DNA from 2 places in the Streptomyces sp. NPDC004065 genome. Region 1 is predicted to be linked to the other one. Evidence: predicted binding sites of a transcription regulator. Region 1 holds the regulator's gene; the other holds the start of a gene.
What was found. Region 1 encodes HrcA, which represses chaperone genes, less so after heat shock. Its sites were predicted from a motif close to TTNGCACTCNGNNNNNCNGAGTGCNAA; they were not measured.
Positions count from the first base shown of each region.

Region 2: a site for HrcA is predicted at 8,317-8,343, ahead of groES (co-chaperone GroES). Genes of this name have one in related genera too.

Region 1 is NZ_JBJDQT010000039.1:40,338-49,964, forward strand. It holds gene hemW (radical SAM family heme chaperone HemW) at 1-775, shown strand, start outside; gene ACI2LW_RS30740 (DUF3097 domain-containing protein) at 1,759-2,568, opposite strand; gene ACI2LW_RS30745 (MBL fold metallo-hydrolase) at 2,601-3,335, opposite strand; gene hrcA (heat-inducible transcriptional repressor HrcA) at 3,484-4,500, shown strand; gene dnaJ (molecular chaperone DnaJ) at 4,501-5,640, shown strand; gene ACI2LW_RS30760 (nitronate monooxygenase) at 5,762-6,850, shown strand; gene ACI2LW_RS30765 (16S rRNA (uracil(1498)-N(3))-methyltransferase) at 6,847-7,587, shown strand; gene ACI2LW_RS30770 (VOC family protein) at 7,618-8,010, shown strand; gene ACI2LW_RS30775 (hypothetical protein) at 8,163-8,714, shown strand; gene ACI2LW_RS30780 (S41 family peptidase) at 8,832-9,627, shown strand, end outside.
Region 2 is NZ_JBJDQT010000001.1:575,309-584,935, reverse strand. It holds gene ACI2LW_RS02580 (LacI family DNA-binding transcriptional regulator) at 1-52, shown strand, start outside; gene ACI2LW_RS02575 (LCP family protein) at 393-1,346, shown strand; gene ACI2LW_RS02570 (YciI family protein) at 1,521-1,877, shown strand; gene ACI2LW_RS02565 (RNA polymerase sigma factor) at 2,090-3,322, shown strand; gene ACI2LW_RS02560 (Uma2 family endonuclease) at 3,508-4,179, shown strand; gene ACI2LW_RS02555 (methyltransferase domain-containing protein) at 4,260-5,444, opposite strand; gene ACI2LW_RS02550 (polysaccharide deacetylase family protein) at 5,686-6,615, shown strand; gene ACI2LW_RS02545 (polysaccharide deacetylase family protein) at 6,744-7,619, shown strand; gene ACI2LW_RS02540 (hypothetical protein) at 7,610-8,191, opposite strand; gene groES (co-chaperone GroES) at 8,490-8,798, shown strand; gene groL (chaperonin GroEL) at 8,918-9,627, shown strand, end outside.

The DNA.
Region 1 (9,627 bases):
CTCCTTCGGCATGCAGAGCGCCCGCCGGCACGTTCTGCGGATCCTCGACCGCACCCACACGCCGGGACGCCCCGAGGCGTGTGTGGCCGAGGCCCGCGGGGCCGGGTTCGACCACGTCAACCTGGACCTGATCTACGGCACCCCCGGCGAGTCCGACGACGACTGGCGCGCCTCGCTGGACGCGGCGCTGGGCGCCGGGCCCGACCACGTCTCCGCCTACGCGCTGATCGTCGAGGAGGGCACGCAGCTCGCCCGGCGCATCCGCCGGGGGGAGATCCCCATGACGGACGACGACGTGCACGCCGACCGCTATCTGATCGCCGAGGAGACGCTGTCCGCGGCGGGCCTGGAGTGGTACGAGGTCTCCAACTGGGCGACCTCGGAGGCGGCGCGCTGCCTGCACAACGAGCTGTACTGGCGGGGCGCGGACTGGTGGGGCGCGGGCCCCGGAGCGCACAGCCATGTGGGCGGTGTGCGCTGGTGGAACGTCAAGCACCCGGGGGCGTACGCGGCGGCGCTGGCGGCGGGCCGCTCGCCCGGGGCCGGGCGGGAGGTGCTCACGGAGGAGGACCGCCGGGTGGAACGCGTCCTGCTGGAGCTGCGGCTGCGCGAGGGCGTCCCGCTGGACGTGCTGCGCCCGGCCGGCCTGTCCGCCTCCCGCCGCGCACTCTCCGACGGCCTGCTGGAACAGGAACCGTACGAGAAGGGGCACGCCGTACTGACCCTGCGCGGCCGGCTGCTGGCGGACGCGGTGGTACGGGACCTGGTCGACTGACCCGGCGCCCCGGCGCCCCGGCGCCCCGGCGCCCCGGCGCCCCGGCACTCGGCGAGGGCCGGGTCGGCGACCCTTCACCGGCGGCCCGCAGCGCGGCGGGGCGGCACCCCGCGTAGCCCGGCGTCGCCGGCAGGGCGGGCCCCCGCGGCCCGGAGAGTGCGGCGGGGCGGGCCCCCGCGCCGCCCGGAGTCTGGCGGGACGATCCTCGTTGCCTGCAGTGCGGCGGGGCGGGCCCTGTGGCCCGGCGTTGCAGTGGGGCGGGCTGTCTGTGGCCCGGTGTCCGGTGGGGCGGACCTCCGTGCACCGCAGCCGCGGCAGGACGGCCCCTCGCGGCCCGGAGTCCGGTGGGGCGACCCCCGCCGCCCGCAGCGCGGCGGGGCGGGCCCCCGTGGCCCCGAGTCGCAGCGGGGCGCGCCTCTGGCGGCCCGGCGTCGCGGCAGGGCGGGCCCCGCGACCCGGAGTGCGGCGGGGCGGGCCCTGTGGTCCGGCGTTGCAGTGGCGCGGGCTGCCTGTGGCCCGGAGTGCGGTGGGGCGGCACCCCGCGTAGCCCGGCGTCGCGGCAGGGCGGGCCCCGTGGCCCGGAGCTGCGGTCGGGCGGGCCCCCGCGCCGCCCGGAGCCCGGTGGGGCGACCCCCTCCGCCGCCGCGCGGCGGGGCGGGCGGCCGTGGCCCGGAGTTGCAGTGGGGCGGGCTGCCTGTGGCCCGGAGTCCGGTGGGGCGGGCCCCGCGTGGTCCGGAGTGCGGCAGGGTGGGCCCCCGCGCGGCCCCGCGTCGCGGCAGGGCGGACCCCCGCCGCCCGCAGCGTGGTGGGGCGGAACCCCCGTGGCCCGGAGCGGCGGGGCGGAACCCTTGGGCCCCCGAGCGGTGGGCCTGGGGGCCCCAGGGCCCGAACGGGCCCCCGGCCCGCCCTGTGCCGTCGCCGGCCCGAACGGGCCCCCGGCCCGCCCTGTGCCGTCGCCGGCCCGAACGGGCCCCCGGCCCGCCCTACGGCGCCGTCGGCGCCGTCACGAAGTCGATCAGTTCCTCCACGCGTCCCAGCAGCTCCGGCTCCAGGTCCTTGTACGAGCGCACCCGGGACAGGATGCGCTGCCAGGCCGCGCCGGTGTTCTCCGGCCAGCCCAGGGCCCGGCACACGCCCGTCTTCCAGTCCTGGCCGCGCGGGACGCGGGGCCAGGCCGCGATGCCGAGCGCCGACGGCTTCACGGCCTCCCACACGTCGATGTACGGGTGGCCGACCACCAGGGCGTGCTCGCTGGTGACCGACTCGGCGATGCGCCACTCCTTGGTGCCCGGGACCAGGTGGTCCACCAGGACGCCGAGGCGGGCGTCCGGGCCCGGGGCGAACTCCGCGACGATCGACGGCAGGCCGTCCACGCCCTCCAGGTACTCCACCACCACGCCCTCGACGCGAAGGTCGTCGCCCCACACCTTCTCGACGAGCTCGGCGTCGTGCCGGCCCTCCACGTAGATGCGCCCGGCGCGGGCCACCCGTGCGCGCGCGCCGGAGACGGCCACCGACCCGGACGCCGTACGGGTGGGACGCGCCGGACCCGCCGGCGGCCTGACCAGGGTCACCGCCCTGCCCTCCAGCAGGAAGCCGCGCGGCTGGAGCGGGAACACCCGGTGCTTGCCGAAGCGGTCCTCCAGGGTCACCGTGCCCGCCTCGCAGCGGATCACCGCCCCGCAGAAACCGGTGCCCGGCTCCTCGACCACGAGCCCGGGCTCCGCCGCCACCTCCGGCACGGGCTGCCGCTTCTTCCAGGGCGGGGTCAGGTCCGGTGAGTACTGCCGCATTCGGGTGACGATAAGCAGAACGCCGCGCGCGATCAGTCCGACACGCCGCAGCGGGCCGCCAGCGTGTCGCGTTGCGCACGGACGAAGGCCGCGTCGACCACCGCTCCGTGACCGGGGACGTACAGCGCGTCCTCGCCGCCCAGCGCCAGCAGCCGGTCCAGCGCGGCCGGCCACCGGGACGGCACCGCGTCCGGGCCCGCCTGGGGCTCGCCGGACTCCTCCACCAGGTCGCCGCAGAACACCACGGCCGGCTCGCCCGGCACCACCACCGCGAGGTCGTGCGCGGTGTGGCCGGGGCCCGCGTTCACCAGCAGCACCTCCCGGCCGCCGCCCAGAGCGATCCCCAGCACGTCGTGCACCTCACGTCCGGCACGGCGGGGCAGGGCCGCCACCGCCTCGTCCGCCGCCCGGGGGTCCAGTCCGTGGCGCACCGCGTCCGCGCGCAGTTCCGCCCGCCCCCGCTCGTCGCCGAGCACGGCGGACATCCCCTCGGCGGCGTGGATCCGCGCGTCCACGAACTCTCCCGCACCGAGGACGTGGTCGAAGTGGGGGTGGGTGAGCGCGAGAAGTGTCACACGGTCACCGGTGAGCGCCCGCGCCCGCGCACGCAACCGCGCGCCCTCCGCACGGTGCGACCCCGCGTCCACGAACAGCGCCCGGTCCGCCCCGAGGACCAGCCCCACCGTGCAGTCCCACACCGGCAGCCGGACCCGGCCGGCCCCGTGCGCCAGCCGCTCCCAGCCCAGCTCTTCCCAAGTCACCGTCATACCGGGACGCTAAACGGTGACCGGACCGTGGCGGGACCGGCCTTGCCCGGTGCGTACCCGACCGCCGTACACTGGGCGCGACAGAGCTGGCACTCGAATGCGCCGAGTGCCAGGCCGGAGCCGAGGGACCACTCTGGAGGTGCGCGCGATGCTCAGCGAGCGAAGGCTTCAGGTGCTGCGCGCCATCGTCCAGGACTACGTCGGCACCGAGGAGCCGGTGGGCTCCAAGGCCCTCACCGAGCGGCACAACCTGGGCGTCTCCCCGGCCACCGTCCGCAACGACATGGCGGCCCTCGAGGAGGAGGGCTACATCGCCCAGCCGCACACCAGCGCGGGCCGTATCCCCACCGACAAGGGCTACCGGCTGTTCGTCGACAAGCTCGCCGGGGTCAAGCCGATGACCGCGCCGGAGCGCCGGGCCATCCAGAACTTCCTCGACGGCGCGGTCGACCTGGACGACGTGGTGGCCCGCACGGTCAGGCTGCTGGCCCAGCTGACCCGGCAGGTCGCCGTGGTGCAGTACCCCTCGCTGACCCGTTCCACCGTGCGGCACGTGGAGCTGCTGTCGCTGGCGCCCGCCCGCGTGATGCTCGTGCTGATCACGGACACCGGCCGGGTCGAGCAGCGGATGGTCGACTGCCCGGCCCCGTTCGGCGAGAACTCGCTCGCGGATCTGCGGGCGCGGCTGAACAGCCGGATCGCCGGCCGCCGCTTCGCGGACGTGCCGACGCTGGTGGAGGATCTGCCCGAGGCCTTCGACGCGGAGGACCGCGGCACGGTCTCGGCGGTGCTGTCCACCCTGCTGGAGACCCTGGTGGAGGAGAACGAGGAGCGGCTGATGATCGGCGGCACCGCCAATCTCACCCGCTTCGGGCACGACTTCCCGCTCACCATCCGGCCCGTGCTGGAGGCGCTGGAGGAGCAGGTCGTGCTGCTGAAGCTGCTCGGCGAGACGCAGGATCCGGGCATGACCGTGCGCATCGGTCACGAGAACGCCCACGAAGGACTCAACTCCACGTCCATCGTGTCGGTGGGCTACGGTTCGGGCGGCGAGGCAGTGGCCAAGCTCGGCGTGGTCGGACCGACCCGCATGGATTACCCGGGAACGATGGGAGCGGTACGCGCAGTGGCACGGTACGTCGGACAGATCCTGGCGGAGTCGTAAGTGGCCACGGATTACTACGCCGTTCTCGGCGTGCGCCGCGACGCGTCGCAGGATGAGATCAAGAAGGCCTTCCGGCGGCTCGCCCGCGAGCTGCACCCGGACGTCAACCCCGATCCCAAGACGCAGGAGCGGTTCAAGGAGATCAACGCCGCCTACGAGGTGTTGTCGGACCCGCAGAAGAAGCAGGTCTACGACCTCGGCGGCGACCCGCTGTCGCAGGCCGGCGGCGGCGCCGGCGCGGGCGGCTTCGGGGCCGGGGCGTTCGGCAACTTCTCCGACATCATGGACGCCTTCTTCGGCACGGCCTCCCAGCGCGGCCCGCGTTCGCGCACGCGCCGGGGCCAGGACGCCATGATCCGGCTCGAGGTCGAGCTGGACGAGGCGGCCTTCGGCACGACGAAGGACATCCAGGTCGACACGGCCGTCGTCTGCAACACCTGCAACGGCGAGGGCGCGGCGCCCGGCACCAGCGCCCAGACGTGCGACATGTGCCGCGGCCGCGGTGAGGTCTCCCAGGTCACCCGGTCCTTCCTGGGCCAGGTCATGACCTCCCGCCCCTGCCCGCAGTGCCAGGGCTTCGGCACGGTGGTGCCCACCCCGTGCCCCGAGTGCGCCGGCGACGGCCGTATCCGCGCCCGCCGCACGCTGACCGTGAAGATCCCGGCCGGTGTCGACAACGGCACCCGCATCCAGCTCGCGGGCGAGGGCGAGGTCGGCCCCGGCGGCGGCCCGGCCGGCGACCTGTACGTGGAGATCCACGAGCTGCCGCACGCGACGTTCCAGCGGCGCGGCGACGACCTGCACTGCACGGTCACCATCCCGATGACGGCGGCGGCCCTCGGCACCAAGGTGCCGCTGGAGACCCTGGACGGCCTGGAGGAGGTCGACATCCGCCCGGGCACCCAGTCCGGCCAGTCGATCCCGCTGCACGGCCGGGGAGTGACCCACCTGCGCGGCGGCGGCCGGGGCGACCTCGTCGTCCACGTCGAGGTGCAGACCCCGACCAAGCTGGACCCGGAGCAGGAGAGGCTGCTGCGCGAGCTGGCCAAGCTGCGCGGCGAGGAGCGCCCCCAGGGGCAGTTCCAGCCCGGGCAGCAGGGACTGTTCTCGCGGCTGAAGGACGCGTTCAACGGCCGCTGAGCGGCCGCCCGGCGGCGCCGGGAGGCGGGCCGCGCGGGCCGTGGCCGCCCCCGGCCCGGCCCGCCCCCGCCCGGGGCCGGGCCGGTTCGGACAGGTCCGGCGGACGTGACACCATGCCGTCATGTCCTCCGCAGTGACCGATCTCCTCCAGCACCCGATCGTGCAGGCCCCGATGGCGGGCGGCGCCTGCGGGCCCCAGCTCGCCGCCGCGGTGTCCGACGCCGGCGGGCTGGGCTTCCTCGCCGCCGGTTACAAGACCGCCGACGGCATGTACCAGGAGATCAAGCAGCTGCGCGGACTGACCGGCCGCCCCTTCGGCGTCAACGTGTTCGTGCCGCAGCCGGAGTACGCCGAGTCCGGCAGCGTCGACCTGTACGCCCAGCAGCTCGCCGGCGAGGCCGGCTGGTACGACACCGAGCTCGGCGACCCCGAGCACGGCCGCGACGACGGCTACGACGCCAAGCTCGCCGTCCTCGTCGAGGACCCGGTCCCGCTGGTCTCCTTCCACTTCGGCGTCCCCACCCGTGACGTCGTCGACTCGCTGCACCGCGTCGGCACCTTCGTCTGGGTCACCGCGACCACCGCCGAGGAGGCGCTCGCCGTGGAGCGCTCCGGCGCCGACGCGGTGATCGCCCAGGGCCTGGAGGCCGGCGGCCACCAGGGCAGCCACCGCGACTCGCCGGACGGCCCCTGCGGCGGCACCGGCCTGCTCTCCCTCGTCGCGCAGGTCCGCGAGACGGTGCCGCTCCCGGTCGTCGCCGCCGGCGGCATCATGCGCGGCAGCCAGATCGCCGCCGTGCTCGCCGCCGGCGCGAGCGCCGCCCAGCTGGGCACCGCCTTCCTCGCCACCCCCGAGTCCGGCGCGCACGCCCTGCACAAGCAGGCCCTGACCGACCCGCTGTTCTCCCACACCGAGCTGACCCGGGCCTTCTCCGGACGGCCGGCCCGCGGCCTGGTCAACCGGTTCATGCGCGAGCACGGCCCGTACGCGCCCGCCGCCTACCCCGAGGTGCACCACCTCACCGCGCCGCTGCGCAAGGCCGCGGCGAAGACCGGTGACCCGCAGGGCATGGCGCTGTGGGCGGGCCAGGGCCACCGGATGGCCCGGGCACTGCCCGCCGCCCAGCTCGTGGAGGTCCTGGCCGCGGAACTCGACGCGGCCACGGCGGCGCTGTCCGCCGGCCGCCCGGCGGGAGGCGGTCCGCGATGACGGCACCGGTGTTCGTGGTCGGGCAACTGGAGGCGATCGGCCCCGAGTTCGTGCTCGACGGCCCCGAGGGCCGGCACGCGGTCTCGGTGAAGCGGCTGCGGCCCGGCGAGGACGTGGTGCTCACCGACGGGCGCGGCCGCTGGGCCGAGGGCGTGGTGAAGGCCACCGAGGGCAAGGACCGCCTGGTCGTCACGGACCTGGAGACGGTCGTCGAGGAGCCCGAGGAGTCGCCCCGCATCACCGTCGTGCAGGCGCTGCCCAAGGGCGACCGGGGCGAGCTCGCCGTGGAGACCATGACGGAGGTCGGCGTCGACGCGATCGTGCCGTGGGCCGCGTCCCGCTGCATCACCCAGTGGCGCGGCGAGCGCGGCCAGAAGGCGCTCGGCAAGTGGCGGGCCACCGCCCGCGAGGCGGGCAAGCAGTCCCGCCGGGTCCGCTTCCCCGAGGTCGCCGACGCCGCGACGACCAAGCAGGTCGCCGCGCTGCTCGCCGCGGCCGACTTCGCCGCCGTACTGCACGAGAGCGGCGGTGAGCCGCTGGCGACCGCGGACCTTCCCGCCGAGGGCGAGATCGTGCTCGTCGTCGGCCCCGAGGGCGGCATCTCCCCGGAGGAGCTGGCCCAGTTCGCGCAGGCGGGTGCGAGCGCATGCGTGCTGGGGCGTACGGTGCTGCGTACATCGACCGCGGGGACCGCCGCCGCGGCCCTGCTCATGGGCCGTACCGGCCGCTGGTCCTGAGTGAACGCGGTCCCGACCCAGGGGGATGCGATGGAACTGGCCCAGGTCCGGCTGCTCGTCACCGACTTCGCCGCCTGCTACCGCTTCTACGCCGAGGTGCTCGGCCTCAAGCCGCAGTCGGGCGCGGCCGGCGGGCCGTACGAGAAGTTCAGCCCCGCCACCGGGTCCGCGGGCATCGCCCTGCAGGACCGGGCGATGATGGCCGAGGTGCTGGGCGAGCTGGCCGGCCCGGCGAGCGGGCACCGCTCCCTGGTGGTGCTGCGGGTGGACGACCTCGACCGCTACTGCGCCGAGATCACCGCCCGCGGCGCGGCCCTGCTGCACGGCCCCGCGCCGATGACCGACCGCATGCGCGTCGCCCACCTCAAGGACCCCGAGGGCAACCTCGTCGAACTCCAGGAGTGGCTGCTGCTGCGCACCTGACCGTGCGGGTGCGGTGCGCCTGAGGCGCACGGGTGGCCGTGCGGGTGAGTGCGCGAGGGGCGCATGGGTGGCCGTACGGGCGGGCGTGCGCGGCGCGCGGGTGGCCGTATGCGCTCTTCCGTCCGCGGCGCCGGGGTGGCACGCTGCCATGCATGGGGGCACTGGGGCGCATCCGGCAACTGCCGCTGCCGCGGCGGGCGATGGCCGTGACGGGACTCGTGGCTGCCGGTGTGGCCGGGGCGGTCGCCTGCGACCCGGGCGGGCTGAGCTCCGCGGCCGTGGCGTACACCACCGACAAGACGGCGACCGCCGAGCTGAACCGGCGGGACGCGGCCGTGCGTTGGCTCAGCTGCACGGCCGGTTACGACGGCGGCGGCACCCGCACGCCCGGCGGGGCGGCGCCCACGGCCTCCGAGACCACCGTCGTCTCCGTCGACTGCCAGGGGCAGACCAAGGACGGGCGCAGGATCACCGTCACCGGGAAGGTGACCCGCGCCGTCAACGGCGCCTGTGTGCGCGGGAACCTGACCGCGAAGGTGGGCGGCCGGGTGCTGTTCCACGTCTCGGGCCTCGGCGACTGCGGCGCGACCGGCGGGCCCACCCGGGGCCGGCCCGGCGGGCCCGGCCCGACGGTCACCGTCACCGTCACCCGCACCCTCTGGTGCCAGGGCGACCCCACCTGCTGGCCCGTCCAGGGCAAGTGAGCCGCCCTCACAGGCCGCCGCCCTCACCGGCCGCGCGGGGCGCGGAAACCGGCCCGTGGTGATCTCCGGCGACTCCGCCCCCTGTCCGCGACCGGCGTCGCTGCGTAATGTGATCGCGTGACCAAGCCGCCCTCTTCTTCCTCCTCCGCATCGCCCGCCTACCTCCGGTTTCCGCACCTGCACGGCGAGTTGGCCGCCTTCACCGCCGAGGACGACGTCTGGCTCGCCCCGCTGGACGGCGGCAGGGCCTGGCGGCTCAGCGCGGACAACGTGCCGGTGAACCACCCCCGTATCTCGCCCGACGGCACCACCGTCGCCTGGACCTCCACCCGTGACGGCGCCCCCGAGGTGCACATCGCCCCGGTCGACGGCGGCCCCGCACGGCGGCTGACGCACTGGGGAAGCCGGCGGACCCAGGTCCGCGGCTGGACGCCGGACGGCCGGGTCCTGGTGACCAGCACCCACGGGCAGGCGAGCCTGCGCCGCACCTGGGCGCGCGCCGTCCCGCTCGACGGCGGACCCGCCGAGACCCTGCCGTACGGCCCGGTCGGCGACGTCGCCCACGGCCCGCACACCGTGCTGCTGTCCGCGCCCATGGGCCGCGAGGCGGCCTGGTGGAAGCGCTACCGGGGCGGCACCGCGGGCAAGCTGTGGATCGACCGCGAGGGCGACGGCGAGTTCGTACGGCTGCACGAGGAGCTGGACGGCAACATCGAGTACCCGCTGTGGATCGGGGACCGGCTCGCCTTCCTCTCCGACCACGAGGGCACCGGCGCGCTGTACTCCTCCCTCGCCGACGGCTCCGACCTGCGCCGGCACACCCCCCTGGACGGCTTCTACGCCCGGCACGCCGCCGGCGACGGCACCCGCGTCGTCTACGCCTGCGCCGGTGAACTCTGGGTCCTGGACGACC
Region 2 (9,627 bases), on a different contig from region 1:
GCTGGCGACGAGCCTGGTGGTGCGCAGCAGCACGGCCGCGCCGGGGGTGTGAGGGCGGCCGGTCGCGGCTGATAGTGGCTGGTCGCGGGCCTTCGAAAGTTTCGAGGACGGACGGCCGGTGGGCCGTGCGAGGCCGTGCAAGGCCGTGCAAGGCCGTGCAAGGCCGTGGAAGGACCGGTGGGGGCCGTCGAAGGGCCTCGAAGGGCCTCGAAGGGCCTCGAAGGGCCGTTGGGGCGGTCGAAGGGCCGTTGAAGGTGAGATTTTACGAAGAAGGCTTTCTTGGTCCCCCGTCCTAACAGGACGCTCATAATTCGGACGTACGTTTGCTCGCCGTGACGCGAAACGTGCTGAGGGCCCTGGGCCTCACCCTGGCGGGAACCCTGGTGACGGGGATGGCGGTGGCGGGCTGGGCGTACTGGCACCTGGACCACAACATCCAGGGCGTCGACATCGATCACGCCCTCGGCGACGACCGCCCCCGCGAACGGCCGGCCGCCGCCTCCTCGCCCGCCGGCCCGGCCGCCGCGTCCCCGCTGCCGACCGGCGCGGTGAACATCCTGGTGCTCGGCTCGGACTCGCGCAGTGGCGGGCGGAACGCCGCACTCGGCGGCGGCGACAGCGGAGGCGCCCGCTCCGACACGGCGATGGTGGTCCATGTGGACCCCGGCCGTACCTCCGCCACCGTGGTCAGCATCCCGCGCGACACCCTGGTCACCCGCCCGTCGTGCCCGCTGCCGTCGGGCCGGACCACGGCGGTGGCGTACGGCACCATGTTCAACAGCGCCTACGAGGTGGGCGGGCCGGTGTGCGCGGTCAAGACAGCAGAGTCGCTCACCGGTGTCCGCATGGACCACTACGTCGAGATCGACTTCTCCGGCTTCGCCGGGCTGGTCGACGCGCTGGGCGGGGTGAGCGTCACCACGGACGAGGACATCGACGACGACAAGAGCCATCTGCACCTGCCCGCGGGCACCCACCACCTCGACGGCACCCGGGCCCTCGCGCTGGCCCGCACCCGGCACGGCCTAGGCGACGGCAGCGACCTCGGCCGCATAGGGCTGCAGCAGAAACTGGTCAGGGCGCTGCTGGAGCGGGTCTCCGGCAGCGGTCTGCCGTCCGACCCGGCCGGGCTCTACCGGGTCGCGGACGCCGTCACCGGCAGCCTGACCACCGACACCGGCCTGGACTCGCTGGGCGAGCTGACGGACTTCGCCCGGAGCCTGAAGGGCCTGACGGCGGACCGTGTGCGGACGGTGACCATGCCGGTGGTGCCGGCCCCCTCCGACCCCAACCGGGTGGTCGCGAAGGAGCCGGCGGCGAGCAGGCTGTGGGAGTCACTGCGCTGACCTGCGACGACCTTCCCGGAGCCGGCTCCGGAGAAGACTCCCGGAAAAGAATCTCGGAAAAATCCCGGGAATTTCCGGCGAGGTGTCGATCCGGGGCGTCGCCGTTCGACGCACTGGGTGAGAGGCGGGGAGAAGGAAATGGGAAGCCCCGCCGCCCGACCCGGAGGAGTCACCATGCCCCGTTATCTGTCGCTCGTGCGCGTCGACGAGACCACCGCGCCCGCCGAGGGCCCGAGCCCCGAGCTGATGCGGCGGATGGGTGAGCTGATCGAGGAGATCACCAAGGCGGGCGTCATGCTCGACACCGCCGGACTGACCCCGCAGGACCAGGGCAAGCGGGTGCACTGGGAGGGCGGCCGGCTGACCGTCACGGACGGGCCGTTCACCGAGTCCAAGGAGGTCGTCGGCGGCTACGCGCTGATGCAGTGCAAGGACATGGACGAGGCCCTGGAGTGGACGAAGCGGTTCGTGCGGGTCCACGAGGACCACTGGACCGTGACCTGCGAGGTGCGGGAGATCGCCGAGGGCTGAGTCCCGCTTGGCCGGCGGCGGCCGGGGGTGTTGCATGGGGGGTTGTGGAACGACAGCCCACCGGCCCGGCCGCGCCGAGCGAGCCCGCCGAGCCCCCCGCACCCGCCGTGCCCCCCGCATCGGGCGAGTCCGCCGTACCGGGCGAGTCCGCCGGGGCGGGGGAGCGTGCCGGGGCGGCCCGGGGTGGCGGGCCCCTCCGGGCCGCCGGGGCGCTGGAGACCGTGTTCCGGCTCGAGTCGCCCCGGGTGGTCGCCGCCGTCGCCCGCATCGTCCGGGACATCGGCATCGCCGAGGAACTGACCCAGGACGCGCTGGTCGCGGCGCTGGAGCAGTGGCCGGCACAGGGCGTGCCGGACAACCCCGGCGCCTGGCTCATGACCGCCGCGCGCCGCCGCGCCGTCGACCTCGTGCGCCGCCGCGAGAACTACGCCCGCAAGCTCGCCGAGATCGGCCGCGACCTGCGGACCGCCGCGGCCGCGGCCGAGTACGAGGAACTCCCCGCGCCGGACGACATCGACGACGACCTGCTCCGTCTGGTCTTCACCACCTGCCACCCCGCGCTGTCCGCCGAGGCCCGCACCGCTCTCACACTGCGGCTGCCGGGCGGCCTGACCACGGCCGAGATCGCGCGCGCCTTCCTCGTGCCCGAGCCGACGGTCGCCCAGCGGATCGTGCGCGCCAAGCGGACGCTGGCCACGCGCAACGTCGCCTTCGAGGTGCCGTACGGCCCCGACCGCGAGGCCCGCCTCGGCTCGGTCCTGGAGGTCATCTACCTGATCTTCAACGAGGGTTACGCCGCCACGGCCGGCGACGACTGGCTGCGTCCCGCCCTGTGCGAGGACGCGCTGCGGCTGGCCCGCCTGCTGTCCGGGCTGATGCCGAAGGAGTCCGAGGTGCACGGACTGACCGCGCTGCTGGAGTTCCAGGCGTCCCGGGCCGCCGCCCGCACCCGCCCGGACGGCACGCCGGTCCTGCTCAGGGACCAGAACCGCCGCCGCTGGAACCGCATGCTCATCGCCCGCGGCGTCACCGCCCTGGCCCGCGCGGAGGCCACCGCGGCGGGCGCCCTGGGGCCGTACGCCCTTCAGGCGGCGATCGCCGCCTGCCACGCGCACGCCCACACCTACGAGGAGACCGACTGGCCGGCCATCGCCACCCTCTACGGTCTGCTCGCGGCCCGCTCCCCGTCCCCGGTCGTCGAGCTGAACCGCGCCGTCGCGGTGTCGATGGCCGACGGCCCGGGACCCGCCCTGGACATCGTCGACGCCCTCACCGCCGAACCCGCCCTGCGCGACTACCACTTGCTGCCCAGCGTCCGCGCCGACCTGCTGGCCCGCCTCGGCCGCACGGCCCAGGCGCGCGCGGAGTTCCGGCGCGCCGCGTCCCTCACCCGCAACGAACGGGAACGCGAGCTGCTGCTGCGCCGGGCCGCGGAATGTGACTGAGCGGACCGGGGCGCCGGGGAGCCGGGGAACCGGGACCGGGGGACCGGGGGCCGGGAGCATGATCACTCGTTCGGATGATCCACACGGATCGGGCCCCGCGGGCGGGCGCGTATGCGTAGCGTCACGGCCGTCGCTTGTGCCGTAGTGGCGCTCCCGCCCACCCTTGAAGGAGGAGGTGCTTCTCGATGACCGCTCTCGCAGAAGAGGTGGCCCCGGTGGTGGCAGACAAGCCGGTTTCCGAACCGGGTTCCGATCTGGACGAGGTCCTGTGGCAGGCGTGGAAGGCCATGGATCTCCCCGAGGGCTACCGCGCCGAGATCATCGAGGGGGCCATCGAGGTCTCGCCCACAGGTCGCCGTCGTCATGGTGTACTTGTCAACCGCCTTCGGAGGGCGCTCGACGCTCATCTGGCCAGGAGCGGTTACGCCGCTCACCAGGACGTGAATCTCGTCCACAACCGCAAGTCCTGGATCCCCGACCTCTTCGTCGCCCCCCTGGACCTGGACGAGATCCCCGACGAGGAGGGCCTCGGGGTCGACGCCGCCGGGGTGAAGCTGGTCGTCGAGGTCACCTCGCCCGGCTACCGGAACCTTCAGCGGGACCGCGCGCGCAAGCACCGTGAGTACGCGCGGGCCGGAATCCCGGTGTACGTGATCGTCGACGGCTTCGACGGCTTCGACGGCTTCGACGGCTTCGACGACTTCGACGACGAGGGCGCCGTCGTCGTCCTGACCTCCCCCGACCCGAAGAAGGCCAGGTACACCGACGAGCACCGTGTCCCCTACGGCAGTGACGCGATCATTCCGGAGGGGCCGGCCAAGGGGTTCGCCGTGGGCAGGGCGATCGTCGCGTCCTGAGCGGCGGGGCCGGCCGGTCGGTCGGTCCGCCGGGTCGGCCGGTCCGCCGGTCGGTGGGGCCGCTCGGTTCGGTGGGTGGGTCAGTCCGCCGGGTGGCCGAGCAGCATCGTCGGGGCTCCGGCGACGCGAGTGAGGAAGACCGTCACCGCGTTCGGGCCGTGCGGTTTCGGCAGGACCTTGCGGCGCAGTTCCTCCGGCTCGACCGCCGAGCCGCGCTTCTTCACGGTCAGGACGCCGACCGCCCGCTCCCGCAGCAGCGCCTTCAGCCTCTTGACGTTGAAGGGGAGCCGGTCGGTGATCTCGTAGGCGGTCGCGTACGGGGTGCGGCGCAGTTCGTCGGAGGTGACGTAGGCGATCGTCGCGTCGAGCAGTCCGCCGCCGTCGAGTCCGGCGGCGACCTCGGCGACCAGATGGGCGCGGATGACGGCGCCGTCGGGTTCGTAGAGATAGCGTCCCGGAGCGCGGACCTCCGGGTCGGGCAGGCCGCGGCCGCGCAGGCTGTGGGGGCCGGGGAGCAGGGTGGCGCGCACCAGGCCCGGCTCGGTGCCGAACCACAGCACCGCCTCCTTCACGTCCCCGCCGTCGGAGATCCACTCGGCCTCGGCCTCCGCCGGGACCGCCTCGTGCGGGATGCCGGGCGCGACCTTCAGGGCGGCGTGCGGGGCGGCGAGGGCCGCCCCGACGGCCCAGGACAGCGGGGGTGAGTACGCCTCCGGGTCGAAGATCCGGCCCCGCCCGCCGCGCCGCGCCGGGTCCACGAACACGGCGTCGTGGGCGGCGGTGTCGACGTCCGTGACGTCCGCCTCCCGCACCTCGATCAGGTCGCCGAGCCCCAGGGCCTCGGCGTTGGCCCGGGCGGCGGCGGCCGTCAGCGGGTCCCGGTCCACGGCGAGGACCCGGATGCCCGCGCGGGCCAGCGCGATGGCGTCGCCGCCGATCCCGCAGCACAGGTCGGCGACGGAGGCCACGCCCAGTTCCCTCAGCCGCGCCGCCCGGTACGCCGCCACGCTCGCCCGGGTGGACTGCTCCACCCCGTTCGGCGTGAAGAACATCCGCTCCGCGTCCCGTTCGCCGAACTTCGCCGCCGCCCGCTGCCGCAGCCGCGCCTGCCCGAGGGCCGCCGACACCAGTTCGGCGGGGTGCGTGCGGCGCAGCCGGGTGGCGACCGCCAGCTCGTCGGCGGGGTCGGTGCCGCGCACCTCGTCCAGGAGGGCGCGGCCCTCGGGGGTGAGCAGCGAGGCGAAGGCATGGAGCGGTTCGGTCACCGGCTCATTGTCGGGCAGCGGGCGGCGCGGGGGCTCACGGGGCCATCGGGGCCATGGGGGCGGGCGGGGCGGGCGGCGCCGGCGCACCCGGTCGGGCCCGTCGGCCAGGTCGGACCGCCGGGCGGGTCGGGCTGCTTGGGCCGTTGGGCAGCTGGGGCTGTTGGGCCGGTCGGTGGATGGTGTGCCGCCGGCCGCGGTGTCGTCCCGGGATCGGCGCGGCGGCCTGGGAGGATCCGGCGCCATGAGACTAGTAGTACAAAATGACAAAAAGACTGGATATCGGAAAAACGGCGCCCGCGTGACCCTGGCCGTCCTCGCCGTCGCCGCCCTGGCCTCCGCCTGTTCCTCGCAGCCGGACACCCCGGTCCGTCCCGCCCAGGGCCAGCAGCGCCTCCAGGCGCCCGAGGCCCGCGCCCTCGACTCCTACGCCACCCGTCTGCACGCCTCCTACGCCGCCCGCTCCGCCGCGGCCAGGCGCTGGGGCCTGGCCCACGTACCGCTGACGCCCCCGCGCCCGCCCAAGGCCAGACCCCGCATCACCGCCCGCGCGGGCTTCGAGGTGGACCACCAGGAGGACTGGAACCTGCCCCCCGTCTTCACCACCGTCCCCACCAGGGACAAGGTCGTCTTCCTCACCATCGACGACGGCGCGGAGAAGGACCCCGCGTTCCTGCGCATGATGAGCGACCTGAAGATCCCGTACACCGCCTTCCTCAGCAACTACCTGGTGGAGGACGACTACGGCTACTTCCGCAGGATGCAGTCCTCGGGCATCACCCTCAACAACCACACCCTGCACCACCCCTACCTGCCGGGCCTGTCCTACGACGAGCAGCGGCACGAGATCTGCGACATGCAGGACGTGATGGAGCGGCAGTTCGGCAGGCGCCCGAGGCTCTTCCGGCCGCCCTACGGCAACTACAACCAGGACACCCTGCGCGCCGCCAAGTCCTGCGGCATCGCCTACGCGCCGATCTGGAACGAGGAGGTCTTCGTCGACCACTGGGAGTACCGCGAGGACGACCAGCGGATGCGCCGCGGCGACATCGTCCTCACCCACTTCCGGGGCCCCCACGAGTGGAACGGCACGATGGTCGACGACATGCGGCGGTTCCTGGACACGGTCACGGCGAAGGGATTCGCGGTCGCCCGGCTGGAGGACTACCTGTGAGGCGAGGTGTGCGGCTCCGGCCCGGACCCCTGCTCCGGCCCGGACCCCTGCTCCGGCCCGGACCCCTGCTCCGGCCCGGACCCCTGCTCCGGCCCGGACCCCGGCACCCACTCCGCCCGGGGTCCCGGCTGCGGCGCACGGCCGCGGGGCTGCTCGCGGCCGCGCTGCTGACCGGGTGCGCGCAGTCCGTGGACCCCATCGAGCGGCTGGGCCGGAAGGCGGCCCAGGGGGTGCGTTCGCAGCGCCCGGCCGCCGAACAGCCGTACCGCCGCTGGGGTCTGGCCGCCCCGCTGCCCCCACCGCCGCGCCCGCCGGCCCGTCCCCCCGGCCGCCCCCAGGCGCGCCCGCTCGCTCTCCCCGCCGGCGCCGCGTCCTCCGCCGGTACCGCGTCCTCCGCCGGTACCGCGTCCCCCGCCGCGCCCCCGGTCGTGGACCACGTGGACACCACCGACAAGGTCGTCTTCCTCACCTACGACGACGGCGCCGAGCAGGACCCGCGGTTCGTCGACATGGTCCGTGAACTGCGGCTGCCGGTCAGCATGTTCCTCACGGACGGCGTGGCCGGGCCGGGATACGGGCACTTCGCGCGGCTGCTGTCGGTCGGCGCCGACCTGCAGAACCACACCCTCGACCACCCCGCGCTGCGCGGCCTGCCCTACGCCGGCCAGCGCGCCGAGATCTGCGGGCAGCGGGACAAGCTCCACTCACGCTTCGGCGTCCGCCCCCGCCTCTTCCGCCCGCCCTACGCCGCGTACGACGGGACCACCCTGCGTGCCGCGGCCGACTGCGGGGTCGCGGCGGTCGTCCTGTGGCGCGCCTCGACCACGGAGGGCGGACTGCACTTCACCCGCGGCCCCCGCCGCCTGCGCCCCGGCGACATCCTGCTGGTCGCCTCGGACGACGACGACCTCGACGGCCCCACCCTGCACGAGCGCACGGTACGGCTGCTGCACCGTATCCAGGAGCGCGGCCTGACCGTGGGCCGGCTGGCGGACTACCTCTGAGGCGGCCACGAGGCCACCTCCGCGGCGCCCCGCGAGACGCTCCCGGAGGCGTACGGCGAGGCGCCCCGCGAAACGCTCCCGGAGGCGTACCGCGCGGCATACCGCGAGACACTCCCCGAAACGTCCCCCAAAGCGCCCCCCGAAACGTCCCCCAAAACGTCCCCCGAAACGTCCCCCAAAACGTCCCCCGAGGCGTCCACCAGCCGGTCGGCCGGAGGGGTGGACGGGGAGCGGGAGCGGTCGCGCGCGTCGTGCCAGACCCCCAGCGCGGCGCAGGCGACGACGACCGCCAGGGCCAACTGCAGCGCGCCGGTGAGCCGGTTGCCGCCCCGCACCAGCAGTACCCCGGCCACCGCGGCCGCCACCGCGAAGCCGACACAGCACAGCGCGGGCACCCGGTCGACGGCCGGCGCCCCGTCCGCCGTACCGCCGGGCAGGTCCAGCCGGCCGAGCCCGCGCAGGGCCAGCACGATGAGCACCAGCAGCGCGGCCGTCGCATCCGCCACCAGCACGAGCAGGAGGACACAGCCACCGGTGAGGGCGCCGTCCGCGGCGGTGGAGCGTGAGTGCATGAACGTACGGTCGTACTAAACGCGTGGGTACGGAAGGGGTGCGGCGCGCCGAAACTCCCGACGGCCCCCGCACCCCGGACTCCCGGCGGCTTATGGCGGTCCGAGGCCGACGCGCCGGGGGGCAATTGGCACTCCGCTTGACCGAGTGCTAACCGCGGTCATAGTCTCGGCTCTGGCACTCCCCTTGGGAGAGTGCCAACAAAGCGACGGGCAGGTCCGGCACCCGCGACGACGGATCGACCTGGTCGCCACCTCAGACAGTTAACCCCGTGAGATCTCCGAAGGGGGAGGTCGGATCGTGACGACCGCCAGCTCCAAGGTTGCCATCAAGCCGCTCGAGGACCGCATCGTGGTCCAGCCGCTGGACGCCGAGCAGACCACGGCCTCGGGCCTGGTCATCCCGGACACCGCCAAGGAGAAGCCCCAGGAGGGCGTCGTCCTGGCCGTGGGCCCGGGCCGCTTCGAGGACGGCAACCGCCTTCCGCTCGACGTCAAGGTCGGCGACGTCGTGCTCTACAGCAAGTACGGCGGCACCGAGGTGAAGTACAACAACGAGGAGTACCTCGTGCTCTCGGCTCGCGACGTGCTCGCGATCATCGAGAAGTAATCACCTCAGCGTTTCCGCTGTGAGCTGCGCCCCTGGCCCCCGCGACCGATAAGAAGCCGGGCGCCCGGGGCGCAGTGCCGTTTTCACCCAGATCTTTTTCCGAGAGGGCTCCCGCTGCCATGGCGAAGATCCTGAAGTTCGACGAGGACGCCCGTCGCGCCCTCGAGCGCGGCGTCAACAAGCTTGCCGACACGGTGAAGGTGACGATCGGCCCCAAGGGCCGCAACGTCGTCATCGACAAGAAGTTCGGCGCCCCGACCATCACCAACGACGGCGTCACCATCGCCCGCGAGGTCGAGATCGAGGACCCGTACGAGAACCTCGGCGCGCAGCTGGTGAAGGAGGTGGCGACCAAGACCAACGACATCGCGGGTGACGGCACCACCACCGCGACCGTGCTGGCCCAGGCGCTGGTGCGCGAGGGCCTGCGGAACGTCGCCGCCGGCGCCTCCCCGGCCGCCCTGAAGAAGGGCATCGACGCCGCGGTCAAGGCCGTCTCCGACGACCTGCACGCCTCGGCCCGCCCGATCGACGAGAAGTCCGACATCGCCGCCGTGGCCGCGCTGTCCGCGCAGGACCAGCAGGTCGGCGAGCTCATCGCCGAGGCGATGGACAAGGTCGGCAAGGACGGCGTCATCACCGTCGAGGAGTCCAACACCTTCGGCCTGGAGCTGGACTTCACCGAGGGCATGGCCTTCGACAAGGGCTACCTGTCGCCGTACTTCGTCACGGACCAGGAGCGCATGGAGGCCGTCCTCGATGACCCGTACATCCTGATCCACCAGGGCAAGATCTCCGCGATCGCGGACCTGCTCCCGCTGCTCGAGAA